2 regions of the Pseudomonas sp. FG6 genome follow, and region 2 is predicted to be linked to the other one. Evidence: predicted binding sites of a transcription regulator. Region 2 holds the regulator's gene; the other holds the start of a gene.
What was found. Region 2 encodes sigma-54, which starts transcription at its own class of promoters, with help from an activator protein. Its sites were predicted from a motif close to ANTGGCATNNANNTTGCTNT; they were not measured.
Positions count from the first base shown of each region.

Region 1: a site for sigma-54 is predicted at 1,889-1,908, ahead of ACODSJ_RS13295 (flagellar basal body rod protein FlgF). Genes of this name have one in related genera too.

Region 1 covers NZ_JBMDJD010000017.1:42,774-48,417, reverse strand. The annotation lists gene flgH (flagellar basal body L-ring protein FlgH) at 1-209, opposite strand, end outside; gene flgG (flagellar basal-body rod protein FlgG) at 262-1,047, opposite strand; gene ACODSJ_RS13295 (flagellar basal body rod protein FlgF) at 1,097-1,834, opposite strand; gene ACODSJ_RS13290 (sigma-54-dependent transcriptional regulator) at 2,153-3,715, opposite strand; gene phhA (phenylalanine 4-monooxygenase) at 4,048-4,833, shown strand; gene ACODSJ_RS13280 (4a-hydroxytetrahydrobiopterin dehydratase) at 4,934-5,290, shown strand; gene ACODSJ_RS13275 (amino acid aminotransferase) at 5,290-5,644, shown strand, end outside.
Region 2 covers NZ_JBMDJD010000014.1:120,635-126,278, forward strand. The annotation lists gene rapZ (RNase adapter RapZ) at 1-854, opposite strand, end outside; gene ptsN (PTS IIA-like nitrogen regulatory protein PtsN) at 857-1,321, opposite strand; gene hpf (ribosome hibernation-promoting factor, HPF/YfiA family) at 1,334-1,642, opposite strand; gene ACODSJ_RS11760 (RNA polymerase factor sigma-54) at 1,719-3,212, opposite strand; gene lptB (LPS export ABC transporter ATP-binding protein) at 3,378-4,103, opposite strand; gene lptA (lipopolysaccharide transport periplasmic protein LptA) at 4,104-4,649, opposite strand; gene lptC (LPS export ABC transporter periplasmic protein LptC) at 4,636-5,205, opposite strand; gene ACODSJ_RS11780 (KdsC family phosphatase) at 5,213-5,644, opposite strand, start outside.

The DNA.
Region 1 (5,644 bases), on a different contig from region 2:
ATGTCACCGACCCGGAAGGCCTTGCGGTCCGTGTACAGGTTCTGCTCGAAACCGGCCTGGTAGATTGCGCCATTGTTGGCGGCGGCCGGCAACGGCGTGCGCGGCAACACCGGAGCGTAGTACGGGTCATTGGGCCTTGGCGTTGGCCCGACGCAGCCGGCGAGCGCGGTGATTCCACTCAGTGCCAGTACAGATACGAAGCGATTCATGACCCTACCTCTTGGTGTCGCAGGCGACCAGGGCCGCCTCATATAGATGTAATTACAGATTCTGCGTAACGAACGAGAGCATCTGGTCGGCGGTGGAGATCACCTTGGAGTTCATCTCGTAGGCGCGCTGGGTGGTGATCATGTTGACCATCTCCTCCACGGTGCTCACGTTGGACGTTTCCAGGGTGTTCTGCAGGGTGGTGCCGAAACCGTTCAGGCCCGGGGTGCCGACTTGCGGCGCACCGCTGGCAGCGGTTTCCAGGAACAGGTTGTTACCCACCGCTTGCAGGCCGGCAGGGTTGATGAAGTCGGCGGTCTGCAGGTTGCCGATCACCTGGGAAGCCGGGTTGCCCGGCAGGGTGACGGACACCGTGCCATCGCGGCCGACCGTGAAGGTCTGGGCATCGTTCGGGATGACGATGGCCGGCTCCAGGGAGAAACCGCTGGCGTTGACGATCTGACCATTGGAGTCGAGATGGAAGGTACCGTCACGGGTGTAGGCCGTGGTGCCGTCCGGCTGCAGGATCTGGAAGAAACCGCGGCCGTCGACGGCCAAGTCCAGTGGCTGCTCGGTGGTTTGCAGGCTACCGGCAGTGAAGTTCTTCTGGGTGCCGACAATGCGCACACCGGTACCCACTTGCAGACCCGACGGCAATTCGCTGTCCTGGGTCGACTGGGCACCTGGCTGGCGCTTGATCTGGTACAGCAGGTCCTGGAATTCGGCGCGATCACGTTTGAAACCCGTGGTCGAGACGTTCGCCAGGTTGTTGGAAATGGTGGTCAGGTTGGTGTCCTGGGCGGACAGACCTGTTTTGGCAACCCATAGAGCCGGAAGCATTCGATTCTCCTCGTACGCCTGTTTTTCGGCGCGACGCTTTAATTAATGGTTAGATCTGCAAGACCCGAGCCATGGCCTCGTCGCCTTCTTTGGCGGTGTTCATCATCTTGACGTGAAGCTCGAATTGCTTGGCCAGGGCCAGCACCGAAGTCATCTCGTCCACGGCATTGACGTTGCTCGCTTCCTGGAACCCCGACACCAGGCGCACGCTGGCGTCGGCGGGTGCTGGCTGGCCATCCTTGGTACGGATCGAGCCGTCCAGGCCTTTGTTCATGTTCTTGAGGTCGGGGTTGACCAGCTTGATACGGTCCACTTCCGCCATCACCCGCGGGCCTTCGCCCATGGCGCGGATGCTAATGGTGCCGTCCTCGCCCACTTCGATTTTCTGCTCCGGCGGCACGGCGATCGGACCACCGTTGCCCATCACCGGCATGCCGTTGCCGGCACGCAGCACGCCCAGCGCATCGACGTTGAGGCTGCCGGTGCGCACGTAGCTTTCACCGCCGTCGGGATTCTGCACCGCCATCCAGCCTGGCCCACTGACCGCCACATCGAGGTCACGACCGGTTTCCACCAGCGCACCCGGGGTGAAGTCGGTGGCAGGCCGTTCGGACATGGCAAACGCCCGCGCCGGAAAGCTGTCGCCGAACACCGGCATCGAGCGCGCCTGCTCCAGGTCTTTTTGAAAACCATTGGTGGAGATGTTCGCCAGGTTGTTGGCATGGGCCCGCTGCGCCAGTGCGTTCTGGCTGGCGCCGGTCATTGCCACATAAAGGTACTTGTCCACTGTCGTTCCTCTGCATGCCGGACGTTTGCCGCCCACTGCTGTGTCGCACAGCCATAAGCAATTTGCAGACCAACTTTTTTCTGGCGCATCAGACCCCGGTAAACAAAGGGGTTGAAGGGTTCGAGAGGGAATGGGGGAAATGTATCGAAGTCGAAAAACCGGCGGTGTGATGCCGCTTCACGGCAACACTTGGTTTAAAGGCGAATACCTGTGGCGAGGGAGCTTGCTCCCGCTCGATTGCGCAGCAATCGCCAAAAAGTGTAGGGCCGCTACGCAGCCCAGCGGGAGCAAGCTCCCTCGCCACGAAAATGCCTATATTCACGCACCGGCTTCCTTGCCCACCTCATACTCACGCAGCTTATTGGCAATGGTCGTATGGGACACCCCCAGCCGCTTGCCCAGTTGTCGGCTGCTGGGGTGTTCGGAATACAGCCGCTCCAGCACCGCCTTCTCGAAGCGTCCGACGATCTCGTCCAGGCCGCCGTCCAGGGAAAAGTCGCCAAGGGGTTGGCGCACGCCATAGTCCGGCAAACGGATGTGTTCGACCTTTACCGTCCCGCCATCGCACAGGGAAACGGCCTGGAACAGCACGTTTTCCAACTGTCGGACATTGCCCGGCCAATGGTAGTGCTTGAGGCGATCCATGGCCGCCGGCACCAGCTTGGGCAATGGACAGCCGATTTGCCGACTGGCCTGGTCGAGAAAATGCTCCACCAGCGGCATCAGGCCATCCAGGCATTCGCGCAGCGGCGGGATGTGCAGGGAGAGAACGTTCAAGCGGTGGTACAAATCCTGACGGAATTCGCCTCGGGCGCAGAGTTCGGACAGGTCCACCTGGGTCGCGCAGATCACCCGCACGTCGAGGTAGACCTCTTCGTCGCTGCCGACCCGGCGGAAGCAGCCGTCCTGCAAAAAGCGCAGCAGTTTCACTTGCAGGCGCGGGCTCATTTCCCCTACCCCATCGAGAAACAGCGTCCCGCCTGCGGTGAGCTCCAGCAGCCCCAGCTTGCCTTCGGCCCGGGCCCCTTCGAAAGCGCCGGGGCCATAGCCGAACAATTCTGTCTCGGCCATGGACTCCGGCAGCCCGGCACAGTTGAGCGCCATCAACGGCGACTGGCCCCGCGGGCTCGCCAGGTGACAGGCGCGGGCCAGCAGCTCCTTGCCGGTTCCCGTTTCGCCTTCTATCAATAGCGGCGCATCCAGCGGCGCCATGCGCCGGGCCTCGCGGACCACTGCCGCCATGACCTTCGAACTCTGGAAAATACTGTCGAAGCCGCGCAACTCCTGCTTGCGCACGTTGTAGATGCGCTCGCCCACCCGGTCGGCCCGGTGCAGCGTCAACACCGCACCGGCCATCGCTTCGCTGTCGTCGTGCTCCGATTGCAGCGGGGCGATGTCGGCGAGGAACACATCGCCCTTGACCTTGACCCGCAGCCCGTTGATGCGCGACTGGTTGGCGCGCACCAGTTCCGGCAGGTCAAAGTCCTCGGCGTAACGGGACAACGGGATCCCTGGCACCTCGTCCACCCGCACGCCGAGCAGCTGCGCCGCCGCCCGGTTGGCCGCGACGATGGAGCCGCCCATGTCGATGGACAGCACCGGAAACTCCAAGGCGCCCAACAAGGCGTTGAGTTCCATGTGCCGACGCTCGCTGGGCATCAGTCCTACGCGCTTGACGCCAAAGACACCGGCGATTCCTTCGAATTTCGGACGCAGCGCCTGGAACTGGATGTTGATCAGGTTCGGGCAGTGCAAGTAGATCGCGTTGCCATGTTCGCCGCCCACCTCACCCCGGGCGACGTTGATGCCGTACTCCACCAGCAGGTTGAGGATGTCCCGCAGGATGCCGATGCGGTTCTGGCAATGGACTTTGATGCGCATGAAAGGGCTCGATGTAGATGTGTGCAAGCAATGAGAGTAGGGGCTGCTTCGCAGCCCAGCGGGAGCAAGCTCCCTCGCCACAGGTTTCTGACCCGTTGCGCAAATAACCGTCAAGATTATGTGACAGTTGCAGGCCGATTCCCACCTGAAAATCCCGATAGCGGCGCAGCGCCAGACCAATCGTAACGAAAACCTTACGAACTAGCGCCCTTTCACACCTTTCCGCCCGGCCCGGCCCGCTGCACAAGGCCCCGCTTCGCGCTATCTCTAATACATCGCTGGACATAACAACAAACAGTCTTCCCCTTGAGGGAAATCAGCAGGAGAGCAGCATGAAGCAGACGCAGTACGTGGCCCGAGAGCCCGATGCGCAAGGTTTTATCCACTACACCGCCGAAGAACATGCAGTGTGGAATACGCTGATCACCCGCCAACTGAAAGTCATCGAAGGCCGTGCGTGCCAGGAATACCTGGACGGCATCGACAAGTTGGGCCTGCCCCACGACCGCATCCCGCAACTGAGCGAAATCAACCAAGTGCTGGGCGAAACCACGGGGTGGCAAGTCGCCCGGGTGCCGGCGCTGATCCCCTTCCAGACGTTCTTCGAATTGCTCGCCAGCAAGCGGTTTCCGGTGGCGACCTTTATTCGTACCCGCGAAGAACTGGATTACCTGCAAGAGCCGGACATTTTCCACGAGATCTTCGGCCACTGCCCGCTGCTGACCAACCCCTGGTTCGCGGAATTCACCCACACCTACGGCAAACTCGGCCTACAAGCCTCCAAGGAAGAACGCGTCTACCTGGCGCGCCTGTATTGGATGACCATCGAGTTCGGCCTGGTGGAAACGCCGCAAGGCCGGCGCATCTATGGCGGCGGCATCCTGTCCTCGCCCAAGGAAGCCGTGTACTGCTTGTCCAATGAGCCGGAGCACCAGGCGTTCGACCCGCTGGAAGCCATGCGCACGCCGTACCGCATCGACATCCTGCAGCCCTTGTATTTCGTGCTGCCAGAGCTCAAGCGCCTGTTTGACCTGGCCCACGAAGACATCATGGGCATGGTCAAGCGTGGTCGCGAACTGGGCTTGCACGCCCCGAAATTTCCACCCAAGGCCGCGTGACCCGCGACTTTTGATCCCAATTGAGTCTGTTGCACAACGCGGCTTTGCTTTAGCGTGGGTGCATCGACGCTTTTCAAATATTCGATCCAGGAAACACACCATGAACACTCTGAACCAAGCCCATTGCGAAGCCTGCCGCGCCGACGCCCCGCAAGTCAGCGACGAAGAACTGCCGATCCTGATCAAGCAGATCCCGGACTGGAACATCGAAGTGCGCGACAGCGTGATGCAGCTGGAAAAGGTATTCCTGTTCAAGAACTTCAAGCACGCCCTGGCGTTCACCAATGCCGTCGGCGAGATCTCCGAGGCCGAAGGCCACCATCCTGGCCTGCTCACCGAATGGGGCAAGGTCACCGTGACCTGGTGGAGCCACTCCATCAAAGGCCTGCACCGCAACGACTTCATCATGGCCGCCCGCACCGATGAAGTGGCCAAGACCGCCGAGGGCCGCAAGTAATGCATTTCGACGCCATTGGCCGGGTGCCCGGCGACCCGATCCTCGGCCTGATGGAGGCCTATGGAGCGGACAGCAATCCGAACAAGTTCGACCTGGGCGTGGGCGTCTACAAGGACGCCCTGGGCCTGACGCCCATTCTGGCGTCGGTGAAACTGGCCGAGCAGCGACTGGTCGATGGCCAAGCCACCAAAACCTACATTGGCGGCCATGGCGACGCCGTGTTCGGCCTGTTGATCAATGAACTGGTGCTGGGTGCCGATTCGCCGCTGATCAAGGAAAAACGCGCCGGCGCCACCCAGACCCCAGGCGGCACCGGGGCCCTGCGCCTGAGCGCCGATTTCATCGCCCAGTGCC
Region 2 (5,644 bases):
CTGAGGTCGCGGTGGCGAACCTGGACGTTCTTCAGGGACTGTTGCAGGAGCTGACCCAGGCGTTCGGTCAGGTAGACAGAGCGGTGATGACCACCGGTACAGCCGATGGCGATCGTCACGTAGGCGCGGTTGCTCGCGGCAAAGCGCGGCAGCCATTTGAGCAGGTAGCTGGAAATGTCCTGGAACATGTCTTCGACATCCGGCTGGGCGGCCAGATAGTCGATCACCGGTTGGTCGAGCCCGGACTGCTCACGCAATTCCGGCTTCCAATACGGGTTGGGCAGGCAGCGCACGTCAAACACCAGGTCGGCGTCCACCGGCATGCCACGCTTGAAACCGAACGACTCCACCAGGAATGCGGTACCCGGCTCCGGCTGGTTCAGCAGGCGCAGCTTGATGGTGTCACGCAACTGGTACAGGTTCAGGTTCGTGGTGTTGATCTTCAGGTCCGCCAGGTCCGCGATGGGGCCCAGCAGTTGGGTCTCGTCCTCGATGGCTTCGGCCAGGGAACGGCTGGCGTTGCTCAGGGGGTGGCGACGACGGGTTTCGGAAAAACGCTTGAGCAGGGTTTCTTCGTCGGCGTCCAGGTACAGCACGTCGCACTGGATGTGCCGGCTGCGGACTTCTTCGAGCAATTGCGGGAAGCGCGACAGATGGCTCGGCAGGTTGCGGGCATCGATGGACACCGCCACCAGCGGTTGCGCCAGCTCGGTATTGATCAGTGCGCGTTCGGCCAGTTCCGGCAGCAAGCCGGCCGGCAGGTTGTCGATGCAATAGTAGCCGTTGTCCTCAAGGACGTTGAGGGCGGTACTCTTACCGGAGCCGGAGCGGCCGCTGACGATGATCAGGCGCATGTTCAGTGACCGTTCTGCTCGTCCAGGACAACCTGGTACAAGGCTTCGTTATTCGGTGCGCTGCGCAGTTTTTCGCGCACTTCCTTGCGGTCCAGCATGCTGGCAATCTGGCGCAGCAGCTCCAGGTGCGCATCGGTCGCCGCTTCCGGCACCAACAGCACGAACAGCAGGTCGACCGGTGCGCCGTCGATGGCGTCGAACTCTATGGCGGCTTCAAGGTGCAGTAGCGCACTGATGGGCGCGGTACAACCTTTGAGGCGGCAGTGAGGAATGGCGATGCCGTTGCCAAAACCGGTGGAACCGAGTTTTTCACGGGCAACCAGGGCCTCGAAGACATCCTGCATTTCCAGATCCGGTACTTCCCGGTGGATCAGGTTGGCGATTTGTTCGAGGGCTTTTTTCTTGCTGCCACCCGGCGCGTTCACCTGGGAACGGCCGGGGGTCAGGATGGTTTCTAGTCGGATCATGGATTGAGGGGGTTAACGACCGGTCGCGCCCTGGAGGAGGCTCTGGGTCTTTTCCTTATGCTTTTTAAGTTGGCGATCCAGCTTGTCGGTCAGCAGGTCAATCGCGGCGTACATGTCTGTGTGCTCTGCGTTCGCAACCACTTCTCCGCCGGGGATATGCAGCGTGGCTTCGATTTTCTGCAGCAGCTTCTCGACGTTCATCGTGACTTGCACATTGGTGATCTTGTCGAAATGCCTTTCCAATCGGTCGAGTTTTTCGCCGATGTAGGTGCGCAGGGGTTCGGTCACTTCCAGTTGGTGTCCACTGATGTTGACTTGCATACAGCTTCTCCTTCGTTGCCAGTGCATAAAGCGGCAGGCAGAAATGCCTGCCACTGGAACGCTGTGGCGGGGCCCGCTACATCAACCGCTTGCGTTCGCTCGAAGGTGCGATCCCGAGGGATTCGCGGTACTTGGCGACGGTACGGCGGGCCACCTGAATGCCTTGTGCCTCCAGTAAACCAGCGATCTTGCTGTCACTCAACGGCTTTTTCTGATTTTCCGCAGCCACCAGTTTCTTGATGATCGCGCGGATGGCCGTGGACGAGCATTCGCCGCCTTCGGAGGTGCTGACGTGGCTGGAGAAAAAGTATTTCAGCTCATAGATACCCCGAGGGGTATGCATGAATTTCTGGGTGGTCACCCGGGAAATTGTCGACTCGTGCATGCCCACCGCTTCGGCGATGTCATGCAGGACCAACGGTTTCATCGCTTCGTCGCCGTACTCCAGGAAGCCGCGCTGATGCTCGACGATCTGGGTGGCTACTTTCATCAGGGTCTCGTTGCGGCTTTGCAGGCTCTTGATGAACCAGCGCGCCTCCTGCAACTGGTTGCGCATGAAGGTGTTGTCGGCGCTGGTGTCGGCACGCCTGACGAAGCCTGCGTATTGGGCGTTGACCCGCAGCTTGGGCACCGACTCCTGGTTGAGCTCCACCAGCCAGCGATCGTTGTGCTTGCGCACGATCACGTCGGGCACGACGTATTCGGGTTCGGTGGACTCGATCTGCGAGCCCGGTCGCGGATTAAGGCTCTGGACCAGCTCGATCACCTGGCGCAGCTCATCTTCCTTGAGCTTCATGCGTCGCATCAGTTGGCTGTAGTCGCGGCCGCCCAGCAGGTCGATGAAATCGGTGACCAGTCGCTTGGCCTCGGTCAGCCAAGGTGTCTTGGCGGGCAGCTGGCGCAGTTGCAGCAACAGGCATTCGCCCAGGTTGCGGGCGGCGACGCCGGCCGGCTCGAACTGTTGGATGCGGTGCAGGACGGCCTCGATCTCGTCCAGCTCGATATCCAGCTCAGGGTCGAAGGCTTCGAGGATTTCTTCGAGGGTCTCGTCCAGGTAGCCTTGGTTGTTGATGCAGTCGATCAGGGTGACGGCGATCAGGCGATCGGTGTCGGACATCGGCGCCAGGTTCAATTGCCACAGCAGGTGGCTTTGCAGGCTCTCGCCGGCGGACGTGCGGGTGGTGAAATCCCACTCGTCGTCGTCACTGCTTGGCAGGCTGCTGGCGCTGGTCTGGTAGACGTCTTCCCAGGCCGTGTCGACCGGAAGGTCGTTGGGGATGCGTTCGTTCCACTCGCCTTCCTCGAGGTTGTCCACCGTTGGGGCGGCTTCCTGGTAGGACGGTTCCGGGGCTTCGGTATTGGGCTTTTGCTCGACGTTATCGGCCATTGGGTCGGAGTTGTCGAAGTCGTCGCCTTCTTCCTGGCGTTCGAGCATCGGATTGGACTCCAACGCTTCCTGGATTTCCTGTTGCAGGTCCAGGGTCGACAATTGGAGCAGGCGGATGGCCTGTTGCAGCTGCGGTGTCATCGTCAGCTGCTGGCCCATTCTCAAGACTAGCGATGGTTTCATGGCAGGGGCTTAACACCTTATTCGCCGGCGCACATGCGCCATCCACTACAGGGCGCCGGAGCGCCAAACTTAAGCAAATTATATGCCTGAAACTGAAGTGTTTGCCTAGGGCGCCGCCATAATAAAATTTAGCGGCGCCGGGACGATTTGCCAGACACTTTGCGCTTACAGGCGGAACTCATGGCCCAGGTACACTTCCTTGACCAGATCGTTGGCCAGGATGGTTTCGGCATCGCCTTCGGCAATCAGTTGGCCGTCGTTGACGATATAGGCGGTTTCGCAGATATCCAGTGTCTCACGCACGTTGTGGTCGGTGATCAGTACGCCGATCCCCTTGGCCTTGAGGTGGTGGATGATCTGCTTGATGTCGCCGACCGAGATCGGGTCCACACCGGCGAAGGGTTCGTCGAGCAGGATGAACTTCGGTGCGGTGGCCAGGGCCCGGGCAATCTCCACGCGGCGTCGCTCGCCACCGGACAGGCTCATGCCGAGGTTGTCACGGATGTGGCTGATGTGGAATTCCTGCAGCAGGCTTTCCAGTTCCTGGCGACGACCGGCCTTGTCGAGCTCCTTGCGGGTCTCGAGGATGGCCATGATGTTGTCGGCAACCGACAGTTTGCGGAAGATCGACGCTTCTTGCGGCAGGTAGCCGATACCCGCCTTCGCCCGACCGTGCATCGGCTGGTGGCTGACGTCCAGGTCGTCGATCAGTACGCGACCCTGGTCGGCCTGGACCAGGCCCACGATCATGTAGAAGCAGGTGGTCTTGCCCGCGCCGTTGGGGCCGAGCAGGCCGACGATCTGGCCGCTGTCGATGGACAGGCTGACATCACGTACGACTTGACGGCTCTTGTAGCTCTTGGCCAAGTGCTGAGCTTTCAGAGTTGCCATTTACTGGGCCTTTTGCTCGGTTTTCTTTTTAGGCTGGATCACCATGTCGATCCGCGGCCGCTGCTCGGTCACTTTGTTGCCGGTGGCGCGGCCGGCGCTGGCCAGCTTCTTGTTGGTGTCATAGACGATTTTCTCGCCCTGGGTCACGTTGCCGTCCTTGTCGACGACCTTGGCGCGGTCGATCAGTACGACGCGGTCCTGGGAGGCGTGATACTGGATGGTCACCCCATAGCCCTGGACTGGCTTGGTGTCGCCTGCGGTTTGCAACTGCTCGAAATAGGCGAGGTTGCCCACCGAGGTCACCACGTCGATGTCGCCGGACTGGGTGCGGGTGATGGTCACGGTATTGCCGGTCACCTTCATCGAGCCCTGGGTGATGATGACATCGCCCTTGTACGTGGCGATGCCGTTCTTGTCGTCCAGCTGGGCGTCGTCGGCCTGGATGCGGATCGGCTGGTCGCGGTCGGTGGGAAGAGCCCAGGCGCTCGCGCTTCCCAGTGCTGCGCCCAGACTGAGCAAAATAGGGAGGGTTTTAGCGAGCTTCATACTGTCCTCTTACTTTCGAGAGCAGGTGTATCCTGCTTTCCTTCAAATACGCCTTCATTCCTATGCCGGTCGATACCCCGCCGGCGCCGTCGATTCTAACGGGTTGCTCGGTCTGCGCATATTGCTGCTGTGGGAACACGGTCATGCGCGTGCTGGTGATGATGGTCGTACGGTTCTTCTCATCGGTTCGCGCGACGCGCACCGAGTCGATCAGTTCTACTTCGGTGCCGCCGGAGTTGACCTCGGCGTGCTCGCTCTGCACATGCCATGGGAACTCGGTGCCGCGGAACATGTTCAGGTCAGGCTGGGTGACCAGGCTGATGTCGGTGGCCTTGATGTGATCGACCTTGTCGGCGGTCATTTCGTACTGCACCTTGCCGTCGGGCAGGTATTGCAGGGTATGGGTGTTGGTCGCATACCAGTCGATGCGCTCCTCGACCGCCGCTGCCGGCTGGTCGAGAAAGCGTTCCGGGCTGATGTTCCAGTAGCCCACCGCTGCGAATATCGCCGCGATGCAGCCGAACACCACGATGGTGCGAATCTTTTTGCTCAGCATAAATGGCTCACAGGTACGCGGCGTTGGCCGCTTCGAGGCGGCCCTGGGCGCGCAGGATCAGTTCACAGAATTCACGGGCCGCGCCTTCGCCGCCTCGTGCCGTGGTGACGCCGTGGGCGTGCTCGCGTACGAAACCGGCCGCGTTGGCGACCGCCATGCCCAGGCCAACCCGGCGAATCACCGGCAGGTCCGGCAGGTCGTCACCCAGGTAGGCGACCTGTTCATAGCTCAGGTTGAGTTGGCCCAGCAATTCGTCCAGCACCACCAGTTTGTCCTCGCGCCCCTGATAAAGGTGGGGAATGCCGAGGTTCTTGGCGCGCCGCTCGACCACCGGGGTCTTGCGGCCGCTGATGATGGCTGTTTGCACGCCGGCGGCCATCAGCATCTTGATGCCCTGGCCGTCGAGGGTGTTGAAGGTCTTGAACTCGCTGCCGTCTTC